DNA from 2 places in the Tomitella fengzijianii genome. Region 1 is predicted to be linked to the other one. Evidence: predicted binding sites of a transcription regulator. Region 1 holds the regulator's gene; the other holds the start of a gene.
The links. The regulator LexA, encoded in region 1, represses DNA repair genes until DNA is damaged. The targets are predictions, from matches to a motif close to CGAACANNTGTTCG.
Positions count from the first base shown of each region.

Region 2: FO059_RS18770 (HNH endonuclease signature motif containing protein) is a predicted target of LexA. The motif match lies at 3,828-3,841, and genes of this name have one in related genera.

Region 1 is NZ_CP041765.1:2,249,985-2,257,847, reverse strand. Features, by position in the region: gene FO059_RS10245 (malate synthase G) at 1-1,551, opposite strand, end outside; gene dapF (diaminopimelate epimerase) at 1,769-2,695, shown strand; gene hflX (GTPase HflX) at 2,827-4,194, shown strand; gene FO059_RS10230 (acyl-CoA thioesterase) at 4,191-4,703, opposite strand; gene lexA (transcriptional repressor LexA) at 4,708-5,418, opposite strand; gene FO059_RS18370 (LysM peptidoglycan-binding domain-containing protein) at 6,284-6,571, shown strand; gene nrdR (transcriptional regulator NrdR) at 6,765-7,256, shown strand; gene hrpA (ATP-dependent RNA helicase HrpA) at 7,272-7,863, opposite strand, start outside.
Region 2 is NZ_CP041765.1:2,555,834-2,563,696, forward strand. Features, by position in the region: gene nadA (quinolinate synthase NadA) at 1-899, opposite strand, end outside; gene FO059_RS11575 (NUDIX hydrolase) at 1,043-1,723, shown strand; gene FO059_RS11580 (hypothetical protein) at 1,792-2,313, opposite strand; gene FO059_RS11585 (hypothetical protein) at 2,456-3,058, shown strand; gene FO059_RS11590 (DUF2567 domain-containing protein) at 3,104-3,721, opposite strand; gene FO059_RS18770 (HNH endonuclease signature motif containing protein) at 3,876-5,513, shown strand; gene FO059_RS11600 (hypothetical protein) at 5,616-6,215, opposite strand; gene FO059_RS18960 (DapH/DapD/GlmU-related protein) at 6,347-6,910, shown strand; gene bsaP (biotin synthase auxiliary protein BsaP) at 6,966-7,241, opposite strand; gene bioB (biotin synthase BioB) at 7,238-7,863, opposite strand, start outside.

The sequences.
Region 1 (7,863 bases):
CTCGGTCATCGCCCACATGCCCTTGCCGATCTGCGCATGCCCGGGGAGCCCGCTGGCCAGGCCCTTGTCCACGTTCCAGTCCTCGTACGAGGTCATCCAGTGGGACTTCTTCATCTCGGCCTTGCGGATCATCGCGCCGGCGTGCATCGACGTGTGGATCTCGTCGCCCGTGCGGTCGAGGAAGCCGGTGTTGATGAACACCGTGCGAGCGGCCGCCGCCTTGATGCAGGCGGCGAGGTTCACCGTGGTGCGCCGCTCCTCGTCCATGATGCCCACCTTGAGGGTGTTCTCCGGAAGGCCCAGCACCTGCTCGACGCGCGCGAAGAGCTCGGTGGTGAAGGCGACCTCTTCGGGGCCGTGCTGCTTGGGCTTGACGATGTAGACGGAGCCGGTGCGGCTGTTGCCCAGCGGGTTCTCCGACCCCAGGCCGGGGATGGCGCACAAAGCGGTGACGACGGCGTCGAGGATCCCCTCGGGCTGCTCGTTCCCATCGGTGTCGACGACGGCGGGATTCGTCATCAGGTGTCCCACGTTGCGCACGAAGTTCAGCGACCGCCCGTGCAGCGCGAGCCGGCCGCCGTCGGGCGTGGTGAAGCTGCGGTCGGGGTGGAGGGTGCGCTCGAACGTCTTGCCGCCCTTGGCGACCTGCTCGGTCAGTGCGCCGGTGTTCAGGCCCAGCCAGTTGCGGTAGCCGAGGACCTTGTCCTCCGCATCGACGGCGGCGACGGAGTCTTCGAAGTCCATGATCGTGGTGATCGCGGATTCCATGGCGATGTCCTTGACGCCCGCGGCATCGGTGCTGCCGATCGGGTCGGCGGGGTCGATCTGGATCTCCAGGTGCAAGCCGTTGTTGCGCAGCAGCACGCCCGTCGGCGAGGCCTTGTCGCCGCTGTAGCCGACGAAGGCGCCCGGGTTCTGCAGGCCGGTGGTGGCGCCTCCACCCAGGGTCGCCTGCAGGTTCTCACCGTCCACGGCGTACTTCACGGCATCGGCGTGGCTGCCTTCCGCCAGCGGCAGCACGTCGTCGAGGAAGCCGCGAGCCCACGCGATCACCTTGTCTCCGCGCACCTTGTTGTATCCGGAGCCCTTCTCGGCCCCGCCGTCCTCGGGGATGGCGTTTGTGCCGTACAGGGCGTCATACAGCGAACCCCAGCGCGCGTTCGCCGCGTTGAGCGCGAAGCGGGCGTTGAGCACCGGCACCACGAGCTGGGGGCCGGGCGTCTCGGTGACCTCGGTATCGACGTCCGCGGTGGTGATCGAGAACGGGGCCGGCTCGTCGACGAGGTAGCCGATGTCGGTGAGGAACTTCTTGTAGGCGGCGGGATCCACCGGGCCGGGCGTGCCGTCGTGGTACTCGTCAATCTGCTTTTGCAGCTGCGCGCGGGTGTCCAGCAGGGCGCGGTTCTTCGGCGCGAGGTCCGCGAAGATCTGCGCCGTGCCCTGCCAGAACGAGTCCTTGCCGACGCCGGCGGCGGGCAGGGCCTCGTCGTTGATGAAGTCGTAGAGGACTCGGTCGACCTGGATTCCGTCGATGGTTTCGCGATCGGTCACGGTGCTTCCTCGCTTTCGGGGTGGCGGGGCGGTCGGCGTGCGCGTCCCGGAGGGCTCCGGAGCGGCGTCTCCGCGGATGGAGCCCGACGGTGTCGGATTCCATATCGCGAAACTCACCGATTGCCTGGTGAAATTCTAGCGCGGATCGCATGCGATTCCCATCCCCGGGCGATCCCGCGCAGGTACGCCTGCTTCGCGGCGAACTAGGCTGTGAAGCATGGACTTCGTCAAGGGGCATGGCACCGAGAACGATTTTCTGGTGCTGCCGGATGACGGCGTGGGTATCGACCTCGCGCCCGCGTCGGTATCGGCGCTATGCGACAGGCGCCGCGGGTTGGGTGCCGACGGGATCCTGCGGGTCGCCCGCGCCGGGGCGCTGGTCGCCGGGGGTGTTCTCCCCGCGGGGCTCCCGGACGGCGTCGGGGAGCAGGACTGGTTCATGGACTACCGCAACGCGGACGGGTCGGTCGCGGAGATGTGCGGCAACGGCGTCCGCGTGTTCGCGCATTACCTGCGCGCGTCGGGGCGTGAAGACCGGGAGTCGTTCGTCGTCGGGACCCGCGCCGGAGCAAGGGCTGTGACGATGACCGGCGCGTATGACTTCTCATCCGAGGCGCGCGTGTCCGTCGAGATGGGGCCGGTGTCGGGCTTCGGCGAGTCCGCAGTGCAGTTGGGCGGCGCCGACCGCCCGAGGTTCCCGGCAGTTGCAGTGGACGTGGGCAATCCGCACCTGGTTGCAGTCGTGGACGGGCTCGACGCCGCGGGCCTCGCGGCTCTCGACATCGCGGCGGCCCCCGAGTTCGATGCTTCGCTGTTCCCCGGCGGGGTCAACGTGGAGGTGGTGACCCCGCTGCGTGCCGGCGGCGTCGCCATGCGCGTGCACGAACGGGGCGTAGGGGAGACGCGGTCGTGCGGAACCGGCACCGTGGCGGCCGCGTACGCGGCACTGTGCGCCGACGGCCGGCCCGCCGGGAGAGTCGAGGTGACGGTGCCCGGCGGTGAAGTGACGGTCACGATCGGGACGGATGGTCGCGCAACACTCGAAGGCCCCTCGATGCTGGTGGCATCGGGGGCTGTCGACGATCGCTGGTGGAAACGCGCGGTCGATGCCGCGCACCCCGCCGGTCTCGGAGCGGCGCGATGACGGATTCGGAGCGACAGGATCCCGGTGTGGACGAACAAGGGAAGCAGGTGCCCGAGCACCGCGACAGTCCCGACGCCGCCGGACACGGTGCAGGCGAACGCAGCGGCGCGCGGGAGCCCTCTCTCGGCCAGATGCAGCTGGAGGAGCGCAGCTCGCTGCGCCGCGTCGAGGGACTCTCGACCGAGCTGGCGGACGTCACCGAGGTGGAGCAGCGCCAGCTGCGCCTGGAGCGTGTGGTGCTCGTGGGGGTGTGGACCGAGGGCACCGCGGCGCAGGCGGAGACGAGCATGTCCGAGCTTGCCGCACTGGCGGAGACAGCCGGGTCGACGGTGCTCGAGGCGCTGATCCAGCGACGAGACCGGCCCGACGCGTCCACCTATATCGGTTCCGGAAAGGCGGCCGAGCTGCGCGACGTCGTGAAGGCCACGGGCGCGGACACGGTGATCTGCGACGGCGAGCTCAGCCCCGCGCAGCTGACGAGCCTCGAGAAGGTCGTCCAGGTGAAGGTGGTGGACCGCACCGCACTGATCCTCGACATCTTCGCCCAGCATGCGACCTCACGCGAGGGCAAGGCGCAGGTGTCGCTCGCGCAGATGGAGTACATGCTGCCGCGGTTGCGCGGCTGGGGCGAGTCCATGTCGCGCCAGGCGGGCGGCCGGGCCGGTAGCAACGGCGGCGTGGGGTTGCGCGGTCCGGGCGAGACGAAGATCGAAACCGACCGCCGCCGCATCCGATCGCGGATGGCGAAACTGCGCCGCGAGATCGCGCACATGAAGAACGCCCGCGACGTCAAGCGTCACCGGCGCAACACCACCGGCGTGCCCTCCGTGGCGATTGTCGGCTACACCAACGCGGGCAAGTCGAGCATCCTCAATGCACTGACCGGTGCCGGGGTGCTTGTGCAGAACGCGTTGTTCGCAACGCTCGACCCGACGACGCGGCGCATCGTGCTCGACGATGGACGCGAGGCCGTACTCACCGACACGGTCGGCTTCGTGCGGCACTTGCCGACCCAGTTGGTGGAGGCTTTCCGTTCCACCCTCGAGGAGGTCGATCAGGCCGACCTGCTCATGCACGTCGTCGACGGGTCCGACGAATTCCCGCTCGAGCAGATCCAGGCGGTCAACGAGGTGATTGCGGACGTCCTGCGTGATGCGGGGGCGGACGCGCCGCCGGAGCTGCTGGTGGTGAACAAGATCGACGCCGCGGACCCGGTGGAGCTCACGCGGCTGCGCGGCGTGCTCGACCGCGCGCACTTCGTCTCCGCGCGTACCGGCGAGGGCGTCGAGGCGCTGCGTTCGAACCTGACGGAACTGCTCCCGGGGCCGGGGGTGGAGGTCGGGGTGCTGGTCCCATATTCACGCGGAGACCTCGTCGCACGGATCCACGCCGAGGGCACGGTGAGCTTGGAACGGCATTGCGCCGAGGGGACGGAAGTGCGCGCGGAGGTCCCGCGCGCACTGGCGGCGGCTCTCGCACAGTACTCCGTCGGCGGCTAGCCTTCGGAGGTTCCCGGTACCCCCGTCCTGCCGCGGTCCGCGCGGTGGGGCCCGGAGAATGCCGCGCGCAGGTCGTCGGGCCACGGCACGGGGCCGCCCTCGCTTCCGTCGGTGTGGACGGCGATCATGGTTCCGTCGGCGGCCGTTCCCCGTGCCCCGGTCATCGCGAATCGATAGGTCACCGAAGTGGTGCCCACCGCGACCACGGCGAAGCGCACCTCGAGGGTTTCACGCAGCCACATGCGCTGCCGGAAGTCGGCCTCATACCGTACGCGCGGAAGGCGTTTGAGCAGTTCCGGACGGCCGATCGACTCGAGGAACTCTCCCTCGGCCTCCTCCGCCCACTGGCGCACTATCGAAAAGTGCTGGTGTCCCGACGCGTCGGTGTCCGGCCACTGCAGCTGGCGGCGGATCGTCACCGTGGGCCGGCCCTCGCGCGCGGCCTGTTCGATCACGTCCACTGCCGAGTCGCCTGGCTCGCCGCCGGACGATGCACTCGATCTCGTCAACGGGTCACACCTTCCGCATCACGGTGACGACCTTGCCGAGAATGGTCGCGTCGTTGCCGTGGATCGGGGTGAAATGAGGATTGTGCGGCATCAGCCAGACGTTCTTCCGGTCCCGCTTGAAGGTCTTCACTGTGGCCTCGCCGTCGAGCATCGCCGCGACGATGTCGCCGTTGTCGGCGACGCTCTGCTGACGCACCACCACCCAGTCGCCGTCGCAGATCGCCGCATCCACCATCGACTCGCCGACGACCTTGAGCATGAACAATGTTCCGTTGCCCACCAGCTCCTTGGGCAGCGGGAAGACGTCCTCCTGATTCTGCTCGGCGAGGATCGGTCCGCCGGCGGCGATCCGGCCCACCAGCGGAACGAAGGTGGGCTCGGGCCGCGAGGGTGCCTCGGCGCCGTCGGCCGCGCCGCCGGAGTCCGCTGAATCCTCCGCCGACCGGAGCGGTGTGATCCCTCGGACGTCCACCGCGCGCGGACGATTGGGGTCCCGGCGCAGGAAGCCCTTCTTCTCGAGTGATTGCAGCTGGTGCGCCACCGATGATGTGGAGGCCAGCCCCACCGCGTCGCCGATCTCGCGGATGCTCGGTGGGTAGCCGCGCTCGCGGACCGATGTCTGGATCACCTCGAGCACCCGGCGCTGACGGTCGGTGAGTGATTCGATGGACGGCCGCCCGCCGTCCATCGCCACATTGAAGTCTCTCTTAGGCATTGATCCAGGTCCTCCCTGCTGTTTCGCGGCAATCCCAATCCGCCGGTGTGCTCCCGTTCGGGATCCGCCCCGGTTCCGCACGGCGTCCGTACGTGTTCGGTGCGGCGTGCGGTCCCAGCTGCGGATCCATTGCGAGGATCCCTCCGGTCGATCCCCGCTCGACCCCACGGAGTATTTCGCCCCACGGAGAAGCTCCGGCCTGATTCGAATGTAGCGCCGATCGCTCGAATCGACAAACATCTGTTCGACGCGTGTCCCGTTACGGCGGGACCGTCGTCCGTCGTCGGATTCGTATGCGTCGCTGCAGGTGGCGGGCGTGCAGGTCAGGATCTGTCGGCTCTGGCTGATACAACCCGAACGTGTGTACATCGAACGGAGTCTCGAATCGTCTGTCGCGACCGCGTCCGGCGGGGTGCGCGATCGGGCGTGCGGCGGGGTGCGCGGTGCGCGGTGTGCGGTGCGTGGGCATCGAATCCGATCGAACAGTTGATCTATCGAATGCAAAGGCGATAGAATGCACATGCGAACGAACGACAGTGCTAAACATCTCCGGCGTCGCACGCAGGATCTCCCAGGACTCGCGGCGATGGACGACCGGATCGGTACGCAGAAGCCGGTGCGGATGCACCTACGGCGGAAACGGGAGGCTGGCATGAATGCTGTGGCGGAGCGTCGGGGTACGTCGGGGCGCGTGTTGGGCGGGTACCCGGTGCCGGTACGGACTGCACCACCTGAGCGTCCGCGGACCGGCCGCCGGCGGGGCATCGACAGGACGGATGCGTGGCGGCGTCCCGCCGGTACTCCGGCAGCGTTGCCGCGGCGCGCCGTTCGGATGTCGACGGCGCGGCATGCCCCGGCAGCCGGGGTGACGGAGAGGCGCGGGCTGGCGGCGGCGGTTGCGATCGCACTGCTGCTCGCTGTGGTCATCTTCGTGGCGGCGCAGGTGCGGTCGATCGATGCGACCACGATGCCCGACGACGTGACCACGGTAGAGGTCGCCGGCGGTGACACGCTCAGTTCGATAGCACGGGATGCGGCGCCGGAGGTCCCCGTCGGTCGGATGGTGGAGCGCATCATCGCGCTCAACGGACTCGACGGTGCGGCGGTCCGTGCGGGCCAGAGCCTCGTTGTGCCGTGGGCGCATGCGCAGTGAAACCGCATGCAGGGTGCAGTGCGTGGCGGTGTCGTTGCACCCGGACTATCGGCGGCGTCGGTCTGCTCCGGGCCTTCCCGTATTATCGGCGTGGAGAAAGTGACCGCTAGCTGATATGCGCGTGCACCAGGAAGGGCGTCCCCGGGGCAGTGTGACTGCGTCGCGCATGGAGTGCAGCGACGAAGGAGCCCCCATGCACTGTCCGTTCTGCCGGAACCCCGAGTCCCGTGTGGTCGATTCGCGCGAAGCCGACGAGGGCCAGGCCATTCGACGCCGACGGCAGTGCCAGGATTGCGGACGACGGTTCACGACTGTGGAGACCGCCGTTCTATACGTCGTGAAGCGCAGCGGTGTGAAGGAGCCGTTCAGCCGGGCCAAGGTCGTGCGCGGCGTCCGAAGCGCCTGCCGGGGCAGGCATGTCGACGACGACGCGTTGCACCTTCTCGCGCAGACGGTTGAAGAGACGATCCGTGCGACCGGCTCGCCGGAGGTCCCGAGCCAAGAAGTGGGACTGGCGATCCTCGGCCCGCTCCGCGACCTCGACGAAGTCGCATTCCTCAGGTTCGCGTCCGTCTACCGGTCGTTCAGCTCGGCGGAAGACTTCGAAACCGCCATCGAAGAGTTGCGGCAGCACCGTGAAGGCGTCGGCGATTCCGCAACCGAGGCGCCGGCGCCCGCGCGGTGACCCCGGCGGCGGTCGTCACCGCGGCAGCGTGCCGATGACGCGCATGATGCGCTTCTCGCTCACCTGCCGCGCAGTCCCCATTTTCTGCGCGAAAAGACCCACGCGCAGCTCCTCGATCATCCAGAACACGTCCTGGACCGCCGACGACTCGGCGACCCCGGGCGGGCAGCTCTCGAGGTAGCGTTCCAGCGCGCCGTAGACCCGGTCGAGGACGTCCATGCCCTGGTTCTCACGTCCACCGGCGGACGGCGCGGATTCCAGGCGCATCGCCGCGGCCCGCAGGTACCGCGGGATCTGCGCCGCCCGCGCACTACCCGCCTCCAGAAGAAAGCCAGGCCGGACCAGATCGGCACGCTGTTGGCGCACGTCCTCCACCGTCGCCTCGGCCACCGCCGGGGAAGCCGCCGCTTCGTCGATCGTCAACTGCAGATTTCCCCAGCAGCGGACGATCTCCACGGCTGACGCGGCGATCCCCGGCGCGGCCGCACGCGCACTCGGTCCTACGGCGGCCTTCAGCCGTTCGAACGCATCCGGATCACGGACCGGCCCGCCCGCGCGCATCATCGCCTCGTCCACAGCGCACTCGTGCACATCGTCGACCAGCCCG
Region 2 (7,863 bases), 310 kb from region 1:
GCGGCGCGGTCGTTCACCGGTTGGAAGTCCACCTCCGGCGCGGCCTTGCGCAGCTGGTAGAGCATGCCCACCTCCGTCGCGACCAGCACCTTCTCCGCCTTCGTCTGCGACGCCTGGTCCAGCATGCCGCCCGTCGAGAGGATCTTGACGCGGTCCTCGGGCACCGTGCCCTCGCCGGCCAGGTAGAGCGCCGACGTGGCGCAGCCGCACTCGGGGTGCACGAAAAGCTCGGCGTCGGGGCTGGCCTCCACCTGCGCGGTGAGCTCCTCGCCGTTGATGCCGGCGTGCACGTGGCACTCGCCCGCCCAGATGTGGATGTTGTCGCGCCCGGTCACCCGCTTGACGTGGGCACCCAGGAACTGGTCCGGCAGGAAGAGCACCTCGCGGTCCGGGTCGATGGACTCGACCACGTCCACCGCGTTGGACGACGTGCAGCAGATGTCGGTCAGCGCCTTCACCTCGGCCGTGGTGTTGACGTAGGAGACGACGACGGCGTCCGGGTGCTCGGACTTCCACTCGCGCAGGTCGGCGGCGGTGATGGAATCGGCGAGCGAGCAGCCGGCGCGCTCGTCGGGGATCAGGACCGTCTTCTCCGGGCTGAGGATCTTGGCCGACTCGGCCATGAAGTGCACGCCGCAGAAGACGATGGTCTGCTCGGGGGCGGCGGCCGCGGCGCGGGCCAGGGCCAGGGAGTCGCCCACGTGGTCGGCGATGTCCTGGATGGCCGGCAGCTGGTAGTTGTGCGCCAGGATCGTGGCGTTGCGCAGCGTGGCCAGGCGGCGGACCTCAGCGGCCCACTCCGGCCCCGCCTCCACGCCCGTGTAGCCGCCTGGGCCGTCGACGATTCCTGCGGCCAACTCCGATTCGAGCCGTACAGGCTGGGTCAGCGTGGTCGTCATGGCTTCACTCCTCACCGAAAGATGCCGCGGGGCATCACACGTGCCGCCCGCCCGGTCGGTGAACCGCCGCGGGCCCGGTCTGGAACCGCCCGCGCACGATGGCGCATTTGAGGCGATCCGGTTTTCGACTTACAATCGAAAACATGCCATATGATAGCACCACGCACCACGAGGTACTGGTTGCGGTCTTCCAGAAACGCGGTGACGAGCTCTGCGTGCTCCTGTGGCAACGCGCGCTCGAACCCGAGGCCGGCACCTGGTCGCTCCCCGGCGGGGCGCTCGGCGCCGACGAGGACCTGCCGACCTCCGCGACGCGTCAACTCGCGGAGAAGGTCGACGTGCAGGAACTCGCCCATCTCGAGCAGCTCTCGGTGTTCAGCGATCCGCACCGCGTACCCGGGCCGCGCACCATCGCGTCGACGTTCCTCGGGTTGATCCCCTCCCCCTCCGACCCGCGGCTGCCGCCCGACACCCGCTGGCACCCGGTGTCGGACCTGCCGCAGACGAGCTTCGACCACGGCGTCGTCGTCCGGTACGCGCGCCGCCGGCTGGCCGCCAAGCTGTCCTACACCAACATCGCGTTCGCCCTGGCCGCCGACGAGTTCACGATGTCGGCGCTACGCGACCTGTACACGTGCGCAATCGGCCACGCGGTGGACACCACCAATCTGCAGCGCATCCTGCGACGCCGGGGCGTGATCACCACGACAGGGAAGACGGCGCCGCCGGGGCGCGCCGGGGGCCGGCCCGCGGCGCTGTTCCGATTCACCGAGTCGCGATTGCGCGTGACCGACGAGTTCGCGGTGCTGCGTCCGCCGGTGTGAGGCGCGCACCTGCCGGCGCGCACGAGGCCCGGCCGCGCTCGAACGCGACGGACGGCGGGCCCCCGCCGCTACATGTCAAGCGAACGTTGATAGCGGTACCAATGACCGCCGAGCCGCTCGTAATCGCCGGCAGGAAGGCCCGGCGGTCCGTCTGCCGAGTACACCCACCCCTGCTCGAGCGTGAACATCGTGTTGCGCGCGTCGACGAAGTACGCGTCCCCCGACCGGACATACACTCCGCCCACCTCGAACCGTCCGATCCTGAGACCGCCACGACCCGGCGGCTCTCCGGAATTGAGCACCCGCATCGCCGCAGCGTCGAACTCGGGGCGGGCGTCGGCGAATTCCGGGGGAACGACGACGAGCGCGACGGCCGTGCCGAGTACGGCAACGACCGGCCACGTGCACTGCCACCACGACCAGGACCGCCGATACCCGATCGTGTACACCGCCGAAATCGCCCAGCACAGCGCCGCCACGGCCAGCAGCGCCCAGCCCGCCGCCGCAGTGAGCATCCAGGCGGAATCCCGCGGCCACCACTGCCCCATCGCCAGGAACAGCAGAATCAACGCGACGGCCGTGCCTGCCATGATGGCCGCCCACCGAACGTGGTGCCCGCGATCCTGTGCGGCGCGCGGGCCGCGAGTTCTTCTCACAGACGCCATCCTCGCCGACCCGTACGACATTTCCTACGGCGATGACGAATCGTCCGCGTGCCGTACCGTCTCCACCGTGGCCTACGACGCGCTGGCGGAAAGCGTGGCGCTCATCGAATCGAGATCGCTCACGCCCGTATTCCGGCTGAGCCGGCGCCGCCGATTCGCCGCGATGGCCGTCGATGTGGACGGCGACGTCGCCGCCACCATGTTCCTGCGCCGCGGCGCAGGCCGGGTGCACGAAGAGATCCACATCCTGACTTTGCGCGGGTCCACCTGGCGTCTTCTCGGTGGCGGCGGGGCGGCTGTGAGTCTCGACGACGGCGATGCTCTTCTTGCGGAGCGGCCGTCCGCGCTACCTCAGGCGCAGCTGAGCGCTTCCGACACCCTGCGCGGCATCAGCCGGAAGGTGATGACGCCCGGGGCTTCCGGGGGCGTGCTGGACGACGACGGCCGTTCCGGGCGCCTGCCGTGGCAAGGACGATGGATCGGCTACACCACCGTGCAGGTGCGCCGGCGCGTGGAGCGGGTGCAGGTCGACGACCGCACCATCCCCGTCCCCTGGCACGGCCAGGTGCTCATCGTCCGGCGGGGACACCGATCCGCGCGCATCGTCGCGTACGACGCCGAAGCGAGAGCCCTAGGAAAGGCTCGACTGCCCTCCGTGCGCCGGTACTAGCCGCGCCCGGAGGGGTATCGGTGTACTCGTCGCAAACCCCGCTGGTCACGTCCCGATCGCGGACCCGCCGCGACCAGGTTCCGCAGCCGGAGTCGATGCGCTTGGCACGACGCCGGGCTCAAGGCTGGCACTCCCCGACGGCACCGCATGTGCGGCAGCCGAACCCAAGTCCGCATCCGGCGCGAGCAGTACAGCGACAAGATAGACCAGCCCCGCGGCCAACGGCTGCATGACCAGCGCGATCCACAACTCCACAGACGGCGCCTGCACCACCACCTGACCCACCATCGAGTCCAGCTCGGACGCGCCCGGCCAGTCGAACCTGCTCTGCGCCACCAGGTCCCCCATGCCCGCCGCGAGCCAGGCGCCGGCCACGCCGCCCACGATCACCGCCAACGCCGTCAACGGGCCGCGGATGCTGCGCCAGGCCCAGGCGGCCGCGCCGCTCACGACGCCGACGACCACCGAGATCCACACGAAGATCGCCAGCGCGTCGAACTCGTGGTTGGCCGACATGTCCACGGACAGCAACAACCCGCCGTGCGCCACCACCTGCGTCCGCCCCGGCGCCAGCAGGCCCCAGACGACACCGCCGAGCACCCCCGCGAGTGCGCAGCCGATGCCGACGAGCGTGGCGCCCCGCGCGGGGGAGAAAGTCCTCACCCGGCCAGCCTAGAGGGTCACGCGCACACGACGTCGACGGCTCGGCGGGGAGCCGACGCTCCGCGCCTTCTGCTTTCGCATCCGCAGTTACGAACATGTTTGCTATCGAATGTTTGTTCCGGTACTGTCGGATGCAAGGGGATCGGGGGATGCCATGGGGTCGGAGTCGCAGGGGAATCAGGCGCAGGACAACAAGGCGCAGGGGACCGCTTTCAAGCAGGCCGTTACGAGCGACACCAGCGTCGTCGACGGAATCGGGGCACCGGTGGGTCCCGACGCATCCCGGCACCGCGACCGTGTCGGCTCGTTCGCCGAGCTGGTGATGGCACCGCTGTCCGAGGGGCTGTGGCAGCACTCCGAGTACGAGCTGGGCGCGTGGACCGCAGAGGTCGCCGCCTGGGAACTGTCGCTGCATATCGGGCAACTGCGCATCTGCGCCGAGCAGGTCGCACGCCGCACCGACATACTCGGCCTGAGCGAGACCCGCGCGATCAACCGCACCGGGGACGAGCTCGCCTCGCGCAGCCGTATCGGCGTCGACAGCGCCCGCTCCACCGTCATGTTCGCCGTCGCCGTGTCCGCCCGCCCCGCCGTGCTCGCCGCCATCGCACGCGCCCGGGCCACCGAGGCGCAGGCCAAAGCGATCCTCCGGCTGATCGCCTCGCTCCCCGAGGACGACCCCGATTCGATCGCACTGGCCGACCAGATCGAGGCCGTACTCCTCGATACCGCCCGCTCCTGCCGCAGCGCGCAGTCCGGCGCGTTCGCGGACGCGGTCACCAAGTTCGATGCCGTCCTCAACCCAGACGGCACGCCGCCCGCCGACGACGCCGAACGCAACGAGTTCTCCGTCGCCCGGTTGCTCAACGGCCGCTACCGCGTCCGCGGCGACGTCGACGCCGAGACGGGCGAGCAGATCCACGCCGCCCTTTCTCCCCTGTCCGCGCCGCGGCCGGAGGACGACGGCACCCGCGACCGCCGGGGGCCGGCCCGACGACGCGCGGACGCGCTCGCAGAGATCATCCGCCGGTACCTGTGCGGCCTCGGCCCCGACGACCAGCCGGGCGGAGCCGCGGGCGACGCACGCGGAGACCGGAATGCCGACGGCGCGGGCGAGACCGCCACAGATGCAGGGACCTGCACCGCCGACGATCCCGCTGAGCGCGCCGCGAACTGCTCCGCCCGCGACGGGGGCAACACCCACGGCGAGGTCCTGCCGGGCGGAAACGCCCGCCCCCAAGTGCACGTGCACATTCGGGCACGCGACCTCGCCGACCTGCCCGCCGACCAGGACCAGCTTCTGTCGCTGCTGCGGCAGGGGCGGATCCACGACATGTTCGCGCTGCTGCAGTCCGGGTGGACCGGGCACCACGGCGCCATGTCCACCTCCGTGCTGCGGCGGATAGCCTGCGATGCGGCCGTCACGCCGATCCTCGTCGACGGGCACGGCACGCCCCTCGACCTGGGCCGCACCGCACGGCTGGCCTCCCGTGCGCAGCGCCGCGCGCTCGCGGCCCGCGACCACGGTTGCGCGTTCCCGGGCTGCACCCGGCCCATCGCCTGGACCGACGCGCACCACATCATCCACTGGGCCGACGGCGGACCCACCGACCTCGACAATCTCGTCCTGCTGTGCACGGCGCACCACCGTGCCGTGCACAACGACGGCTGGGACATCGCCATGTCGGAGCACCGCAGACCCGTGTTCCGGCCGCCTGCCGGCATCGACCCCTTCCGGCGCTGGATCGACCACGAGGGGCTCGCCACGGCGGAACCCGACGGGCCGCCGTGACATTCGCGGCCGTCCCTCGACGCCCCTGCCCCCGATAGCTCCCAAATGACGCCGAACCCCCGCGTCGCACAGCGACACGGGGGCAGAGGTGCGCGCGCAGTGTCAGCGGCGCCCGACGTCCGTCGTCTTCTCCGCAACGGCGGTCAGCAACGCGATCACGAGGATCCCCAGGAACGCATTGAGCACCGCGGTGATCAGCCGCGCCACCCAGTCGGTGCCGCTGAGGAACGGCAACACCACCCCCGCGAACACGACGAGCCCCATGATCCAGCGGAAGAACGTCAACGGGGACGGGACCAGGTTCAGGAACATCCACAGAACGGCACCGGCCACCAGGCCGCCCACTCCCCCGAGCAGCGCAGAATCCCACGGGTCCTGTTCCCCGTCCACCCAGGCCGAACCCAGGGCATTCGAGGTGTAGACGGCATTGATGATCGCGGTGATGACGAACCCGGCCACCGCCGCGACCAGTGCCGTGGCCACCGCGCCCGCCGCGAACTGCGCGTGATCGATGACGGCGCCGTTCGGCGACTTCTCCGGCCCCCCGGCCTGCGCAGGCTGCCGGCCGGCCCCCGGATCTCCGGTGGGCCGCCCCGCGTAGGCCTGCGTCTCATACGCCTGTGTCTCGTATCCGCGATCGCGGTATTCGGGCCCCTGCTGATGCCCCTGCCCCCGGTATTCGCGGCCGTAGTTGTCGGTCATGAGTTCCCCGTTCCCGTCGACGCCATGCCCTGAGGATAAAGAACCGCGCGCCGATAAAGAACCCGGCGCGCAGAACCCGTCGACGCATGTCAGCATCACGTGGGACGCCCACGGCGTGCAATGATCGTCCGATGCGCAATCAGCGGCTGATCCGACGACGCACTCCGGAATCCCGGGCGCTCGCCGAGCGCACGCAGGTCGTCATGGAGCTGACCTCCCGCTTGAACACGCTGCTCCACAGCGACGTCGAGGCCCGCACTGCGCTGCTCGGTCAGATCCTCGGTCGGCCGGTGCCCGAAACCCTCACCCTCTACCCGCCGTTCTATTGCGATCACGGCTTGAGCCTGGAGTTCGGCGAGCACGTGTTCGTGAATCAGAACTGCTCGTTCTACGACATCGGCGGAATCTCCATCGGAGACTGGACGATGGTCGGCCCCGGGGTCACGCTGACCACGGCCGGACACCCCGTCGAGCGCGCACGACGATTCGACGGCATCACCGCCGCGCCGATCACCATCGGCGCGGACGTCTGGATCGGCGCGAACGCCACGGTGGCACCGGGCGTCCGCATCGGCGCCGGCTCCGTCGTCGCCGCGGGGGCCGTGGTGGCGAAGGACGTCCCCGCCGATCACCTCGTCAGCAGCGCCGGCCACATCATGCGGCGCGATCTCGCACCCGCCACCGGGCCGGAGTAGCCGCACTGCCGCCGGGGCCGCCGCGCCGCGAGCACGCCGACCTCCGGCACCCTGGTCAGCGCAGGTCCAGGGCCGATGAATCCACCCGCCCATGCCGCGAGCACTGCGCCCACCAGCCGTCGGGCCGCACCTGCACGACCATGCGGCGCGCGCACACTCCGCAGTATCGCGGCGGCTGAAAACTGTCGGCGAGACGGCCGGACGACCCCGCACCTTCCGCATCCGCCCCGATCTCCGCGCCCGTGTGCACGTCGAAACGCCGCGCGCCGACATCGAGTGGCCCGCCGACGAGCAACTCGTAGCCGGCCCCGACCCCATCGGAGACGGTCACAGCGTCGCGTTCAGAGCCTTGACGGGCATCGTCAGCTCGCCCAGCATCTCCAGGTCCGTTTCCGGCGTCCGGCCCAACGTGGTGAGGTAGTTGCCGACGATCACCGCGTTGATGCCGCCGAGCAGGCCCTTCCGCGCGCCCAGGTCGCCCAGGGTGAGCTCACGGCCGCCCGCGAACCGCAGCATCGTGCGTGGCAGGGCCAGCCGAAACGCGGCGACGGCACGCAGCGCATCGGCCGCCGGCATCACGTCGAGGTCGCCGAACGGGGTCCCCGGCCGCGGGTCGAAGAAGTTCAGCGGCACCTCGTCCGGATCGAGGGCGGTCAGATCCGCTGCGAACTCGGCCCGCTGCTCGAGCGTCTCGCCCATCCCGAGGATCCCGCCGCAGCACACCTCCATCCCCGCGTCGGCCACCATCCGCAGCGTCTGCTCGCGCTCCTCCCACGTGTGCGTGGTGACGACCTGCGGAAAATACGACCGCGCCGTCTCCAGATTGTGGTTGTAGCGGTGCACCCCCATCGCCGCCAGAGCATCGACCTGCTCCCGGGTGAGCATGCCCAGCGAACATGCGATCTGGATGTCCACCTCGTCGCGGATCGCCTCGATTCCGGCGGCCACCTGCG